2 regions of the Leptothermofonsia sp. ETS-13 genome follow, and region 1 is predicted to be linked to the other one. Evidence: predicted binding sites of a transcription regulator. Region 1 holds the regulator's gene; the other holds the start of a gene.

Region 1 (8,056 bases):
AGTCCTACGAATTTCAGGGCAAGCGGGGACAGTATGTAAACATTCGGGCGGATAGTCTGCGGGCTGAATTTTCACCCTCGGTTTATTTGCTCAACTCGAAGCGGGAGATCATTGCCACCAGCAGCGACATGAATTACATTTACTCAGCATTGATTGAACGAACTCAACTCCCAGAGGATGACACTTACTACATTGTGGTCAATTCGATGAATCCTACTGGACGGGGGCGATTTCGGGTGAGTGTGTATTGAACTGAGGGGTGGAAGAAATTTTAAGTGCAAGGCGAAGGGCGAAAGGGTGAGGTGGCTATAGAGGTCGTAAGCCTTTCATCCCCTTAAATCCAGTGTCCTAAGCAACCTGGCGACAGCTATATCCATGATCCTGAGCTAATGAACCAGGCGCTCTAAGTAGCGTTCAATCAGCAAGATAGCGACAATGTCGTCGATTGGACGGGGAATGCGACGTAGTGCCTTGGGGATCAGACGGTAAATGCCTTTTGGGGGATACATTTTCCAGTAGCGATCGCGCGCTTCCAGGCTGCTATGGCGCTCATCCACTAACACAACGCGCAGCGGGTCTTCAAGCTCAGTCGTTAGCCGCTGCTTCCAATCCTTGGCGGTGGTTTGGTCACCCATAACGACTATCGAGATTGGAAACTGCTGTCGTAGAGTTTGGATGGTAGCGATCGCCGACTCTGTAACCACAACCTCGTGATAACGTAATGTGCGGTCAACTCCCATAACCGCTAGACCGCACTTGCGGCGACCAGGGTCGAATCCCAGAATAACAGGCTGATCAGACGTTGGGTGAGAACTAGGGTACATGGGACCAAAATGTATCAAACAGGTTCACGACTCTTAATTAACGGTACCTGTATCTGGATGATTTGTTCTAAACAAGACCTTGCCATCCTGCGTTGCCAATAAATCAATTTTGAGGGGGCCAGAAACGTTAGTGACCTCCGCTGCAACAGCTTTCAAATCCACCATCTGGTTATATTGCTTCAGTTGGCTGATAAAGATAATCACATCCTGAATTCGACCAATTTCAACAGAATCGGTCAAAATTCCTAGGCTGCGAGCCCGAAAATTAGCGGCGGCAATTAGCAAATTAATGCGCTGTTGAATCTGCTCATCCGTCATCCGGGAGGGATCGATGGTAGTGGCGGCCACCACATCGCCTGCCAGAAAGATAGACCGATTGGGCACTGCGTCTGCAAAAACTTGGATGGGGGTTTCGCCCACCAGGTAGTTGGCAGCCGAAAAGATTCTGACTACATAGTCTTTTCCGTCGTCAATCCGACTGATCAACTGTTCCACCTCTGGTCTGGTAATTTGGATGATCTGTCCGCTGGTGCCGGGCCGTGTCAATCGGATCGCCGTCCGATTGGCTTCGGTTAAGAGCTGATCAACGGCCTGTTTCGCTGTTGAAGTTGATGGAATCCGCACAACCGCGGAAGCCAGAATCTGGCCGCGCTGAATTGCCACATTGCCCTGGCGTAGACCCTGACGCTCTAGTTCTAATTCTTGAATTTCTCTGGCCAGGAAGGCTTGCTGGGCTTCCAGTTTCTTGACTTGAGCTTCCTTGTCCCTGATTTCTGCGTCTCTTTGGGCAATAAGCCGATTCTTTTCTACTTGCAGCTGGCGAATCTCAGCCCGCAGTTGGTTCTGAATCCGATTTAATTCTGCTTCAGCGCGAACGGTTTCCGCCCGGGCTCGGGTACGTTCTGCGATCGCCCCCCTGAGCGCCCGGTCTGCTTCAGTAAGTTGTTGCTGTGCTCCCGTGAGCTGTTCTCTGCTGCCCGCCAGTTGCTTCTGCGCCAATACCCGATCAGCCCGCGCTTTTGCTAGTTCCTCCTCAGCCTGGTTTTTCTGAATCTGCGTTTGGTATAGATCCCGCCGAGTTCGCCTGATGGTTTCCTGCAGCGAGTCAATTTCAAACAACCATTTGCGCAGGTACTCACTGGTGGCAAACAAAACCCCCAGAGTGGAAGCCGAGATCACAGTGCCGGTAAGAATGGTGACGAGCGTCGCAGTTTTACGGGGACGGAGATTAAACAGGCTGAGGCGAGCTTTGCCAACGCGGGTTCCCAGGCGATCGCCCACCGTGGCAATGACCCCCCCCAGCACCAGCACTGCCAGAATCAAAATATATCCGGTGGACATTCACACTCCAAAGCGCCCTGCACTCCCGGCCACGCCTGCACAAGCACACCAAAGCAAACGCAATCACAGCGAACTCAACTACAGCCTACCTCAATGTTTCTACCAGTGGGTGTTGCTGATCAGGTAAATTGTTGGCTCAAAGTGACCGGATTGTGGACGGTAATCTTTTTCTTGTGAATGGAAATCATCTTATCCTGGCGCAGATCCCCCAAAAGACGGGTTACCGTGACACGAGTAGAGCCAATTGCCTCTGCGATCGCCTGATGGGACAACTTCAGGTCAATGGTGATGCCATCATTGCTGGGCACACCAAAATCACGACAGAGAATCAGCAAAAAACTCACCAATCGGGAACCCATATCCCGGTGTGCCAGAGTTTCAATCATCATCTCAGTCTGCAAAATCCGGGATGATAAGCCTCGCAGCAGTACCATCGACAGGTCCGGGTTATCCTTTAACGCCTTTTCCACCTGTTCAATGGGAACCGAAAGCAACTCAACTGGTGTAAAGGCTACTGCGTGATAGAAGCGATCGGACTTGTGCCCAGTGATTAAGGAAAGAACCCCAAACACGCTATTCTCCCGTAGCAGCGCAACGGTAATTTCTTCCCCAGCCTCATAGACCCTGGACAGCTTGACTGCTCCTTTAAGAAGAAAGTAGACACGTTCTGCCGGGTCACCCGGAAAGAAGATTGTTTTGCCCCGCTCAAAGGTTTCAACAATGGGTGGAAATGCTCCACCCCCCATCTGACGGAACACAGATGCGAGTGGTTTATCTTGCGTTACTACCATATCCCCTACCTGGTGCCCAAAGAATTGCCCAGCTAACTAACAGGTGAAATCCCTAAGTTAAGTGAACTCATTAAAAGATCTGTAACTTAGGACACTTAAACTTACTCAACCGCACGTTTTTGTGCCTGATGTTACATATTGGTTGGCTATAACCCTTGACTAACCGATTCCATAACCCAGGTTTAGCCTGCTCAATCACTGCTTAAATCACGATTTCCAGCAGTTTAAGACTATATTAGCTAGAGTGAATCGATTTGCTTACCTGCAATTTATTCGAAATCACGATTATTGGAACAGAATGATTGAACGGACTGATAAAAATAGGTGCTACCCGTTTCCATCTTTGAGTATTCTCATAAAGCAGTCCTAAGTAGTTGCTCTTAAAGATAGAGAGTTATGTTGAATTTGACTGGAAAAAATGCCCTGGTGACTGGCATTGCCAACAATCGTTCAATTGCCTGGGGCATTGCCCAACAACTCCACAAAGCAGGGGCAAATATTGGAGTTACCTACCTGCCCGATGAAGAACGCCGCGTCAAAAAACTTGCTGAACTGGTAGAACCCGTTCAACCATCCCTATTTCTTCCCTGTAACGTTCAACATGATGCTCAAATTCAAGCTACCTTCGATGCAGTCAAAGACAAATGGGGTCGGTTGGATATCTTGATTCACTGTTTAGCCTTCGCCAATAAAGAAGATTTATCTGGTAGTTTTGTAAACACTTCACGAGAAGGATTTGCGGCTGCCCTGGATATTAGTGCCTACTCATTAATTAAGCTGTGCGCTGCCGCCCAACCCCCTAATGACCGAAGGGGGCAGCGTTCTTACCCTGACCTACCTGGGGGGAGTGAAAGTAATTCCCAATTACAACGTGATGGGAATTGCCAAGGCTGCTCTGGAGATGAATGTACGCTATCTCGCCTCTGAATTAGGTCCCCAAAACATTCGGGTCAACGCCATTTCTGCTGGTCCCATTCGTACCTTAGCATCCTCGGCAGTCGGCGGCATCCTGGACATGATCCACCATGTTGAAACCGTCGCCCCCCTCCGGCGAACTGTTACCCAGCTTGAAGTGGGCAACACCGCTGCCTTTCTCTGTAGTGACCTTGCAAGTGGCATCACCGGACAAATCGTCTACGTTGATGCAGGCTACGAGATTATGGGAATGACGGAAGGGCGAAAGGAGTAGATGGGTGGATGAGTGGATGAGTGGATGGGTGAGGGAGTAATGGAGTGGGGGAAGTGATGGAGTGGGGAAGTGATGGAGTCAAGAAACCTCGCTCTATTATCCCGTTACCCTGGCACTCCCTTCCCCCTCTCTCCTCGCTTCACTAACAACGAATAACCAACAACTAACAACTCCTCTAAAATCCCATTGCCTGGGCAACAGATTTCAAGCTGGGTTCGATGCCCTGTTTGAACTGGCTGCTGCTGTGTTTGATGGCACAATCGGGGTCCTTCAACCCGTTTCCGGTGAGGACACAAACCACAGTGGCACCGGGCGGAACCTGGTCTTTGACTTTGAGGAGTCCGGCTACGGAAGCCGCGCTGGCAGGTTCACAGAAGATCCCTTCACGGGACGCCAGAAGACGGTAGGCATTCAGGATCTCGTCATCAGTAACGGCATTAAAGGTGCCCTGGCTGGCTTCCTGGACGGCGATCGCCCGTTCCCAATTGGCAGGATTACCAATTCGGATGGCGGTTGCCAGCGTCTCTGGGTGTTCCACCGCTTTGCCCGAAATCAGGGGGGCTGCTCCTGCGGCCTGAAAGCCCATCATGCGGGGAAGCTTGCTACAAAGTTGATGCTGGTGATACTCACAAAACCCCATCCAGTAGGCGGTAATATTTCCAGCGTTGCCAACGGGAATGCACAGCCAATCGGGCGCATCTCCCAATACATCGACCACCTCAAATGCTGCAGTCTTTTGTCCTTCTAACCGGTAAGGATTGACCGAGTTGACTAGAGTGACCGGATAACTGGCCGATATTTCCCGCACAATTTCAAGCGCTCGATCAAAATTGCCTTGAATTGCCAGCACCTCAGCTCCGTAAAGTAATGCCTGGGCCAATTTGCCCATCGCAACATAGCCATCAGGGATCAGCACAAAAGCCCGCATTCCTCCTCGCCCCGCATAGGCAGCGGCAGAAGCAGAGGTATTACCTGTACTGGCACAGATTACCGCCTGTGCTCCAGCTTCTTTGGCTTTCGAGAGCGCCAGGGTCATACCCCGGTCTTTGAAACTGCCAGTTGGGTTCAACCCATCAAACTTGACCAGGACTTGCACCTGTTTGCCAACGATTTCGGAGATCGCCGGCACTGGGATCAAGGGCGTGTTACCTTCACGAAGAGTAATGACTGGAGTTTGCTCAGTTACAGGCAAGTATTGCCGATAAGCCTCAATCAATCCAGGCCAGCCCTGGTAGGAAGAGGTTAATTGGGTATTGGGTTCGGTAGAAAAGGTATGGGAAGCAGATAAGGTTACAGCCACGGTTTTTAGCGATCGCTTTAAATCAAGGAACCCTATTCCACCATTTGCCGACTAAAATGCTGTGTTGGATATCGGAATCTAATGCGGAATACTCCATAGTTAGAATCCGGAGCTCCTTCACCTGAACTTTACATCTTTGTGGTGAGATAGGTTTTGTGGTGAGATAGGTACGTTAAGTGTACCTCGATCCTTGTCCAATGCCTCTCAGTTCAATGTCCTGTAATACAGAAGCCTTTTTCGGATTAACCAGTTTCAAAAGTGGCCAGTCCTGATTTATTCTTTTGTAACAGAGGGTTACATTCTCTCGTAAAGTTCAGGTTAAGATACTTTTTGTGGTGTAAGTGAGTAAAAATGACCAGTCAAACATTAACAGCAGACCGTTCCATCTCTGCATCTGTCGCTACAGCACTGGTTTCTATTCCTGAAGCGGCTTCCTCTGTTGATCCTCGACAGTCTCGCCTGCTAGAGGCGATGAAAACCCAGTATCGCCTTGACCAGCAGGTGAAGTTTCTGCACCTGCAAGCAGAGACAGAATCCCTGCTTCAGCAGCTAAAAGCAATTAAACAGCAGCGTCAGGCGTCAGAACCCCCCTCTGACACGGCTGATAAATAGCACCCAGTGAATCAAGGTTTTGTAGCTATAGTCACCAGATTTAGGACGGGGTGTAGGGGTGTCCCCAACCCCTCTAAAGCCAATGTCTTAAGCAACCTGGCGACAGTTATAAATAGCTCATTCTCTGGTCTTTGGGGAACCTGGTCTTTGGGGGATCTGGCCTGAACCTGAACAAACGGGATGGCTTCTCATCACTAAAAAACAATTTCTGGGAGAAGTCTAAGCTCTATACTTGGCATGGGCTTCATCCGTCGGTCTTTGGTTATGCGCTCTTTCTGGTCTGATCCTTACCTTTGGATTCATCTGGCTGGCTTAGCAGCAGTTCCAATTTTTCTGGAGCTGTGTTTGCTTGGTTTTGCAGTCGGTGATCCAGTCCTGCCGGTCTGGCTTGAACTGTTTTTGGTATCGGCAATTGGGATTGTTCCCATTCTCTGGATGCAGTGGCAGCGTCCGTTTTACATCTTCAGTCTGGTCGCAGTGGCGCTCAAGCCAGAACGTCTGACCGATGACCAACGCCGTCTGTTAACCCTGTTTAAATCCCAGCGCAATCAAATCCTGGCAGGGGTAGTATCTATCCCACTGATTTTTGTACTGCATCAGGTTTACCAAATTGCCCCCATTGCTACTCCAGTGGCTCATTTCCCAACTGAATGGAGGTTTTTGGGATTGATGCTGGCCGGGGTTGCTTTTCTGGCCGCCAACCTGTTTACTCAGGTTCCAGTAAGTGTTTTGGGAGTCATGCTGCATTCGGATGCAGTATTTGCAGCGACGGATCCCTATCCTCTGGAACAAATTGGATCCAGCTTTTCCCTGGTTGGCATAAAGGTTGCGCAAATTTTGCCTCCAATTGTTCTGGAAACGCCGCCCGCACCCGTGGTTGCATCTTCGGTTACAGTAGTCGAAACGTCAACCCAAGAGTTAGAAACGTCAAACCAGGAGCTAATCGACACAATAGGCCCTGAATTGGTTAAAACAGAAGAACCCGTAGTTGATCTAGCTTATGCTAAAGAGGTAAATCACTCCGAAACTTCAATTCAAACCTCAAAGCAAAACCTGCCTGAGTCCGACTCAGAGACATCCTCCAATGGGAACTCGACGAGTTCTGAAGTTTCTTCCGAGGAAGACGTTTGGGATCTGTAAGCCATGCGCGGTGGATTTAGGCCGCCTCGACATTACCCCAGGGTACCTCTGGGGCGGCGAGTAGCTGCCTTTGTCACTGATTTTGGGGCTGTTTCGTTCCTCAGCTTGTTTGGTGGAGGAAATCTTTATATTCCTCTGTTTATTTTCTTTTGGTTAGGGTTGCGTGTGGTGGTCGTAGCGAGGAATCAGGGTCAAAGTCTGGGGTGCTGGGCATTTGATATGAGACTCCTTGATCTCCGGTACGGGGCGACTCCAGGGTTAATGGAACTGGTCAAGCGGGAGGCGATCGCCGGATTTGCTAGCTTGCTGGTTTTCATTGGGCTGGTTAACCTCAGTCCAACGAATGGATTCATTCTTGTCGCTCCCATTCCCCTGCTGATTGACTGCGGACTCGCTCTTTTGGACGCAGAGAATCGGCAGGCGTTTCACGATCGCTTTGCCCGCACCATGCTAGTTCAAACCAGCCGGGGCTACTCATTGGATATTAAGCTGAAAAAAATGTTTGCGCAACATCATCATCGTATGAAATAATGGATGTTTGCGTCTATGCTTTCCAGTTTGTTGACTTTGTAGGATTATGGCTAAGAATAAAGGCGTTCGCATCATTATTACGCTGGAATGTACCGAGTGTCGCACCAACCCTAATAAGCGATCGCCCGGCGTCTCCCGCTATACAACCATGAAAAACCGTCGTAATACCACAGCACGGCTAGAGCTTAAAAAGTTTTGCCCGCACTGTAATAAGCACACGGTGCATAAAGAAATTAAATAAGGGATAGTTGAACAATCAGCGCTCCGGGAGTCAGAAGTTACTGGCCCCGTTGCCGATCTATCCGTTGTCGATCCCTTAATAAAAGGG
Region 2 (8,056 bases), 2.7 Mb from region 1:
CGAACAGGTTTTTCCGCAAAAAAATTCTTGCAGTTATTTACCCTAAATTACTTCCATGTCAGACGCATCTCTGTCACTTAATGGAATTCCCGAACTTCCTCCCCTACGAATTCTCATCGTGGAGGACGACCCCATGATGCAATTGGGGCTTGAGCAATCGCTGGAAGACTATCCTCAATTAACGATTGTAGGACAAGCTTCCGATGGTTATTTGGGAGTTGAAGCGGCGCTTAAGCTGAAACCTGATATTGTTGTGATGGATATTGGCCTGCCTCGGATGGATGGGATTGAGGCGACTAAACAAATCAAAGATGCTTTGCCAGAAGTTCGGATTGTGATGCTCACTTCCCATACTACTGAGAACGAGGTGATTGCAGCCCTTTCTGGCGGTGCTGACGCCTATTGCATTAAAGGAACTAATGTGGATCGGCTAATTGCGGCGATCGCTGCCGCCCAGGAAGGCGCTACCTACCTTGATCCCCAAATTGCCCGGCAGGTAATTGAGCATCTCAAACCTCCCTCACCCAGCAGTACCATTAGTGGGCATCTCTCCCAACGAGAACTGGAGGTTTTAAAATTGATGGTAGAAGGAAAAAGCAATCCCGAAATTGCGGCAGAACTCTACCTTAGCCCCAATACGGTTAAAACCCACATCCGGGGTATTATGAATAAGCTGGCAGTAGACGATCGTGTTCAAGCAGCCGTCGTTGCCCTCCGGTCTGGCCTGGTTTGAGTAAAATCGCTCTCTTGAGCATAAATCAGAGAAATGTGGAATCATAACTTGACCAAGGTTTTCAGGTTTGATTGACTCAAATCTGAAGACAGGCAAATGAAGGTCTCCTGGTAATCATTACAAATTTTCCCACACTGCTTTGATACACTACCGTTCTCTTTTTCTTTGCATGATTGTTAATAAATTCATGAGTGCTAATAAACATGACTGTCAATAAATTATAAATTAAGTTAGGTATAAATTAAGTTAGGTAGTCACAATTAACCAACCTTAAAAGGGGGAGTGGGAGCTGCGCCTCCAGGCTCGGGGTTTCACCTCCTACCCCCCCGAAATTATTCTTAATTTAATTATTTAATTGCGCCTAGCTACTTATGTAATAGGTAGCAGTCCTAAATCAGTTGTGAGATGGAGAAGTTTTGTAAAAAGAAATTCCTGCGGAACTCCTTTGCATAATTCAAATAGGATCACTACAGCATTCACAAATAGTTTGTAAACAAAGGGGTCAAAGCCCCACGCTAGGGTTCAACCCTGCACCCCGTTCAAGATTTCAAGAAGGATTGCTATAGCTAATTGAGAGGAGCAAAGGTGCATCTCGTCGTTGGGGAAGCCTATTCTGGTTACGAAGCCGGAGCTTCGTAACCCCGCTGTCAAAGCTCTTGCTCCACTGAACCAAAATGGGAAACGGGAGCCTTTAATCGACATGGCCAGGCGGGAGTCTGGCAACGAGATAACAGCCAATGGATTCACCCAAATTTCAGATACGCCCGATGAGCAATCAAAAGGGAACTCCTGACTTGAAAATAGAACCCTTGATTCCCTTCCCTTGACTCCCTTTTTTCATGGTGCTGTATGTAGTTTATTCTAGCTACTTTTGAACCTTTATTACCACGAGGATTTATTACCACGAGAGATTCAAAACGGTTCAATCATAATTTGAAGGGAAATTGTTAAGTTGTTATAACAAGTCTCTATCTATTTATCTCCTAAGGGACGATTCTCTCAAGAAGCATTTAGAATTTAGATACGGGAAAGATATTACACTGTGTCGAATCAATGACACATAAGCTAACCTGATAATTTCTCTGACTGTGTCAGAAGGTTGGCCCCGGCAATAGAGTCCCCCTAAGTCATAAAATTCGCAACCTTGACCTTTGATTGCCCCTCGTTGGTCAGGCTTAGCAGTTGGATAGTTGGCAATTGCTTCCCAATTACCCGGATTATCACTCGAAAGATAATTTAATGCTTTCGGTTGATGCCAGTTCAAGAATCTCACTGCTAGGTTGGAATTGCGTGGACTGATTTATCGTTGTCTGGATGGGAAAGATGATGAAGTTTGAGGATATTTACCAATTTTTTCAAGCACCGCCCCCCTTTTACCTCAACAAGGAATTGGCGGTATGCTATGTTCTCTCTGTGCTGTCTCGTGGAGACTCCTATGGTACAGAGCTGATTCAGCTTCTGGAAAACGAGTATCCAACGTATCGCCTCTCTGACACTGTGCTTTATAGTGCCCTCAAATTTCTTGAGGATGAGCAAATCATAGAAGGGTACTGGAAAAAAGTTGAAGGCCGCGGTCGCCCGCGTCGCATGTACCAGATTCGCTCTGGCGCAACGCAACAGGCACAGGATTTATCCCGCCTTTGGTATGAATATGTCAGAAAGCATCATACCCTGCCTCACTCAAATGGGTTAGCTCCCAGCAGTGGTACTTAATCAATCATTTCGGTTAGGTTCAATGAAGGTAAGGTCCAGGTTCAAACCTCAACTCAAAGCGTTACCCTGGTGCCAGGAGTTGACTAGACTTTAAGTTGTCATTTGATGCCTGGATCGACGAATTAGCATGGACATTTCCGTTCTTTCTTCAACTTTTTTGTTGACTTTACTGCTATCGATAGGGCTTTTGTTTTTCATTCGAGCTTCGGTAAAAGATCGAACCCAAATGATGAAATTAGTGTCTACCCAATCGGAAGAGTTGACACTAGAGCAATTGCAGCAGTACTTTGCTGGGCGTGCTTATCAGGTTGCCTCTATTAACGAAGCAAGGAACCAGGTGACCTTTGAGGGGATTGTTCGCCCCAGCCTGTTTCTTGCGTTCTTTCTGACTTTGCTGGCAGCAATCGGAGTTCTTTGCCTGGCGCTAGTCCTGTCAATACTATTGCCTCAGTTAACCTGGGCATTGATGGGCATGGTACTGTTCGCTCCCGCTGCAGGAGCTTTTTACTGGCGCGGTGCGAGACGCCCTGAGAAAGTCTTTCTCAAGGTTGATGCGCTAGAAAGTTCGTCAGAAAGTGTTCGAAGCATTGTGACAGTGATGGCCCATCGAGATGAAATCAAGGAATTGCAGCGATCGCTGGCCCTTGTACCCACCGAGCAGGCAATCAATCTCAAGATGCTTTAATTATTTGTTGAGCAAATGCTTAGTTCTTAACAACCTGATACGAATTGAAATCCCGCCTTGGCTTTTGAGCGAAGGCGGGATTTCAATTAGAACCACATCTAGACTAGATAGGGGCTCTGATACAGACCTCGGAACAGCAGACTAATGACTACGAGCAGCAACTGGAAGTTCTCCCGTGTGCTCGTCCGACAATCTCAGACTTGGAAACAGGAAATGGTTTTCCTCAACGTACTGTGCGCCGAACAAACCTTTTTCAGCCCAGAAATACCTATCCGTGGTATGCTCGTTACGCTTTACCAAAAGCAGCGCAGGTGGAAGAATTCCTTCTGCATGAATAAACTTCCGGGCAGCGGTGACTGGCTTGTCTTCGCCGCACTCAATACTGAATTGAGGCACATTCTCGAGAATCCTTCGCCCCTCCTGCCGGCGACGGCTTTTGCGCTTGCGTCTCCTTGCCAAAGCCCTTTACCCCCTTTTTCAGAAGCCAAGTGTAGTGATAGTTACAAAAGACGTGGTAAGTATATCGACTTGACACTGAAATTTCAACTTCTTTTAACCCAAAGATACAAAGATTAAATCATTCTTACAGCAGAAATTAAGTTTATCGGTCGAATTGAAATTGGAAAATGGCTGGGATCATTATTGGGACTGCAAACCACCTCTATCCTGATCCAGATGTATCAAAATGAGAAAAGGTGATTTTCAAGGCATCTTTTAGAAAGGTTTCTTAAACATCATCTGGGGTGGAAGTAAAACACTCTCGGAAATTGACTATGTTTATACCCACCAGTTCAGAATTCGTTGAACTTTGCCAAGCCCAAATTGCTTTGTTAACTCAAGGGTTGGGGGCATCACTCAGCGTTGTGTATCTGACTCAAGAATTGGTTGAGGGAGCAGAAACTCCATTAGTACCTGTGGCGGCTTACCCTGAAGCATCGGCGGATTGGCAGGGAAGGAGTCCGCTTCAGTTTCCACCCACCAAGATGACCAGTCGTGAGGCCAGTACGGATCTCCCCCCACTCCTGCTAAAAGACTCTACTGCGCTTTCCGTTGAAAATCGGCGAGAGATACTGGAGCCTGTTAATCCAGATGAATTGGAACTATCTGCCTTGCCTTCCAATCAGGCAGACCTTCCCTATCGCGGGCTCCTGGTTCCTCAACGACAATTGGTTTTACCTTTGATTCATCAAGAAGTGGTTATGGGCCTGTTGGTGACGGAACGCAGCGATCGCGCCTGGAATGAATGGGAACAGGCGCAAATTCATGAGATTGCTACGACACTGGCACTTGCCTGCGTTCTTGATCAGCGGTATCAGTGGCTAGAACACGATCGGCATCAACAACAATTACTGCAAGCGCAGCAGCACGATATTCTGGATAACTTGCTGCATCAGTTCCGTAACTCCTTAACGGCGCTTCAAACGTTTAGTAAGCTCATCTTGAAGCGTCTCCTACCAGGAGATGCAAATCGTGAAATTGCCGCCAGTATTGCCCGTGAGGCCGCTCGCTTGAAGGAGTTATCAGAGCAGTTAGAGACCGCCGCAACGGGTATGGAGATGGAGGAAGAACGAACTTCTCCCTTATTCCTGCCGCCTGCAATTGAGGCGTGGGAACAGGATAGGTCACTACCAGCAGACTCCCAAAATAGAGAAGTTCGACTTCTACCGGATGCGGGAGTTCTTGCGGGGGCTCCATTGTCGCTGGAGCCCTGCTCTGTTGTCAATGCGCTACAGCCTTTGCTGGCATCGGCGGGAGCGATCGCTCAAGCGCAAAACCTGACTCTTCACACCGATCTCCCTCCCAATTTGCCACCTGCGCTTGCCAATGAGCAGGCACTTCGAGAGGTATTTAATAACTTAATTGAAAACGCTCTGAAATACACTTCCAGTGGGGGACAAATTTTTGTCCAGGCCCGTCCTCTGGTTTTAGAGGGGGCATCAGAGAACGAATCCTGGCTAGAAGTGTCAGTATCTGATACCGGACCCGGCATTTCCCCTCAGGACTTACCCCATATTTTTGAGCGTCGCTTTCGGGGTGCGCAAGCTGAGAGCGGCATCCCCGGTAGTGGGTTGGGGCTGGCGATCGCCCGTGCCTTAATCGAACAAATGCATGGCAAAATTCAGGTGGTTAGCCCCGCTCCCAGCGGTCCAACCCAATCCCAGTCCAACCAGGCAACCGGCCCCGGAACAATGTTCACAGTCCATTTACCGGTTGCAAAGGAATCCGTGAAATAAGGAATGGGGCAAGAAACTCCAGGCAAAAGATCCAACTCCAGCCCTGGTTTCTAACCCCGCCAGTCCAAAATTAAATGCCCTTAGTACTTCTGAGGTGTCACCTCTGCGGGAGCCGCAGGAGCCGGAGCAGGCGCTGGCGTTGGAGCAGGCGCTGGCGCTGGAGCAGGGGCGGGGGCAACTCTCGGCTGTGCAGGTGGTCTTCCCGCAATCACCAGATCCTGATTAAGGGTCAACAGCAGGTTGGTGTTAGGGTCGATCGCGATCGCCTCAACCGAAGAGCCTCCCAGAAACGTACCCGCCAGGGCACCTGCTGCAGCTCCAGTCAGCACTTCCCATGCCTGGATCTTGCGGTCTCCAGTCACGGCGGCCACCCCTGCACCGGCACCGGCACCCACCAGCGTGCCCGCAATAATCTTGCCCGTAGTTGGATTTTTCCTGACCACCGAGTAATTTCTGAGCACTTCTGAACTTGCACTCACAGGAAGTCGTTGCCCATTTGGCAGAACAATTTCACTGGCAACAAATTGCACCCCGCCATCAGTCACGATCAATTGCCCGATCACATCACTACCTGCCGGAATCAGCACCTGCCCCTGGGACGTGACGACATTCTGAGCAACCTTCATAGTGATGGGAATGGGGCGAGACTCGTCCCTCGACAAAAGAATCCGGTCATCCCCTGTATAAACGATGGGAATCGATGCCCCAGCGGGAATCTTGATGGCAGTTGCAACCTGACCCACAATGTAGGGTGACTGAATCGCCGCTACCTGTCCCAGATCAACCAGTGCCTGAAAGATAAACGCTGCAACTTCTGCCCGAGTCGCTACCCGGTTTGGATTCAGGGTCCTCACATCCGGGTAGTTCACCACCACCTGGCGTTCAGTTGCAGCGGCAACACCAGGACGCGCATAACCGGGAATCGTAGACGCATCGGAAAATGTAGCCCCCAATAGCGGATCAATGGGACGGGTGTTGGCGTAATCTAGGCCAGCCGCCAGGGAAACCAGTACCTGTACCCGCGGAATATTTTCATTCGGCCTGAAGAGATTACCTGGATAGCCTGCCATAAACCCAGTCGTATAGGCTCTTTCGATTGCCTCCCTGGCCCAATAGTTGGCAGGCACATCTGCAAAGTTGACAGGAGGACGAACCGCCGGACGATTGAACGCCCGATTCACCATAGCGGCAAATTGGGCACGGGTTACCGGGTCTTCCGGGCGGAAGGTGCCATCCTCTGCAAAGCCAACAATAATGCCCCGAGCAGCCAACTCTTGAATAAACGGAGCCGCCCAATAACTAGACGGTACATCCGGAAAGTTTGTCTGGGCAACTGCTGGGGTGGATAGAAAAAACGGTGTCACCGATCCTGCTGCCAAACCCAAAGCAATCAACCCAGCAGTCCCAGATTTCCAGGGAATGGAATACGACATGGGTAAGTTCTCCAAATAAATCGACGATTGGCTAATTTTATAGACCCTAAGGAAAAATGAAGGCTCCGGAGGTGGTTTTATGGCTAGAAACCACCATTTTTAAACAAAATCCTCCTGGTTTTGAGAAATGCTGAGGGATGATTTTTTGTTTATCTGAAGAGTAAAGATGCACACAACTAACACAACCACTCCTCAATAACAGCAAGATCCTGGCTATTTGCTGGGCAAATGGAATTGCCCAAAGTGATGATACTCGCTCTATTTACTTCTGAACGAATAATCTATAAATCAGCGGTAAAAAAATCAGATTCGTGTTGTTGGCCCAAAGCATGACCAGCCCAAAATTTCAAATCTGGCTTAAATTCTTTCGTAAAAAAGCATTAGCGTTTTGTTTTTAACAAGAATATGGAAATAAGGGAACGGTTACGGAGCAACCCCACTCGCAGAAAAGAGCCATGATCTTTGATTCCAGCGATTTACAGGCAATCCGAGAGTGCTGCCGAGATGATGTGGCATTTGAGCAGCTTCAGGCAATCCTGGCGAAAAAGCTGGCGAGTTTGGAAAAACCGACGGAACCGGATCAACGGCGCGTGCGCTACGAAGCCATTTTGAATGCCCTGCCCGATCGCGTCTTTCTCTCCAACCGCAATGGGGATAACCTGGACTTCAAAGGCACTCCAGAGGATGAAGAGCGGGGCTTTTCACCGGAAACGATTCGAGGCACTAACCTGCGGCAGTTTGTACCCCCCGATCTGGCTCAGCGATGTTTGGATGCGATCGCCCAGGCGCTGGATACAGGCAATCTGCAAACGCTGGAATACCAGCTTTCAGAAGATTGGAAAACCGATGGCGAACTGAGAGACTACGAAGTGCGCGTGGTGGCCAGTGGAGAAGAGGAAGTGCTGGCAATTGAGCGCGACGTCACTGACTTGAAACAGGCAGAAAAACGTCAGCTTCAGGCAGAAACCCAGTACCGCAGCATCTTTGAAGCCATTAGTGATGGGTTGATTATCGGCGATCCAGACACTGGCATTGTCGTGGAAGCAAACCCCGCTGTCTGTGAAATGCATGGCTACACCCGTGAGGAGTTTATCGGCTTAGCCCCACACCAGTTCATTCATCCGGATAGCTTTTATTTATTTGAAGAATGTATTGCCGCTATCAAAGCGAACCGACCGTTTCGTTGCCGGGCAGTTAACCTCAAAAAGGACGGCACCCCGTTTCCGATTGAAGTGATTGGAACCCGTTTTAACTACCG

Evidence for each region. Region 1 encodes NtcA, which controls nitrogen genes in cyanobacteria. Its sites were predicted from a motif close to TTTGTANNNNNNNNTACAAA; they were not measured.
Region 2: P4D80_RS03215 (DUF3155 domain-containing protein) is a predicted target of NtcA. The motif match lies at 3,682-3,701, and genes of this name have one in related genera.

What each region holds. Positions count from the first base shown of each region.
Region 1 is NZ_CP120836.1:3,424,863-3,432,918, reverse strand. Features, by position in the region: gene P4D80_RS15540 (PPC domain-containing protein) at 1-251, shown strand, start outside; gene P4D80_RS15535 (pre-16S rRNA-processing nuclease YqgF) at 387-824, opposite strand; gene P4D80_RS15530 (DUF3084 domain-containing protein) at 858-2,165, opposite strand; gene ntcA (global nitrogen regulator NtcA) at 2,285-2,956, opposite strand; gene P4D80_RS15520 (SDR family oxidoreductase) at 3,353-3,883, shown strand; gene P4D80_RS15515 (SDR family oxidoreductase) at 3,804-4,145, shown strand; gene thrC (threonine synthase) at 4,321-5,361, opposite strand; gene P4D80_RS15505 (hypothetical protein) at 5,797-6,057, shown strand; gene P4D80_RS15500 (low-complexity tail membrane protein) at 6,322-7,197, shown strand; gene P4D80_RS15495 (RDD family protein) at 7,201-7,728, shown strand; gene rpmG (50S ribosomal protein L33) at 7,775-7,969, shown strand.
Region 2 is NZ_CP120836.1:691,510-699,565, reverse strand. Features, by position in the region: gene P4D80_RS03230 (response regulator) at 56-733, shown strand; gene P4D80_RS03225 (PadR family transcriptional regulator) at 2,060-2,446, shown strand; gene P4D80_RS03220 (cofactor assembly of complex C subunit B) at 2,574-3,131, shown strand; gene P4D80_RS03215 (DUF3155 domain-containing protein) at 3,273-3,590, opposite strand; gene P4D80_RS03210 (GAF domain-containing sensor histidine kinase) at 3,905-5,365, shown strand; gene P4D80_RS03205 (S-layer homology domain-containing protein) at 5,446-6,798, opposite strand; gene P4D80_RS03200 (PAS domain S-box protein) at 7,254-8,056, shown strand, end outside.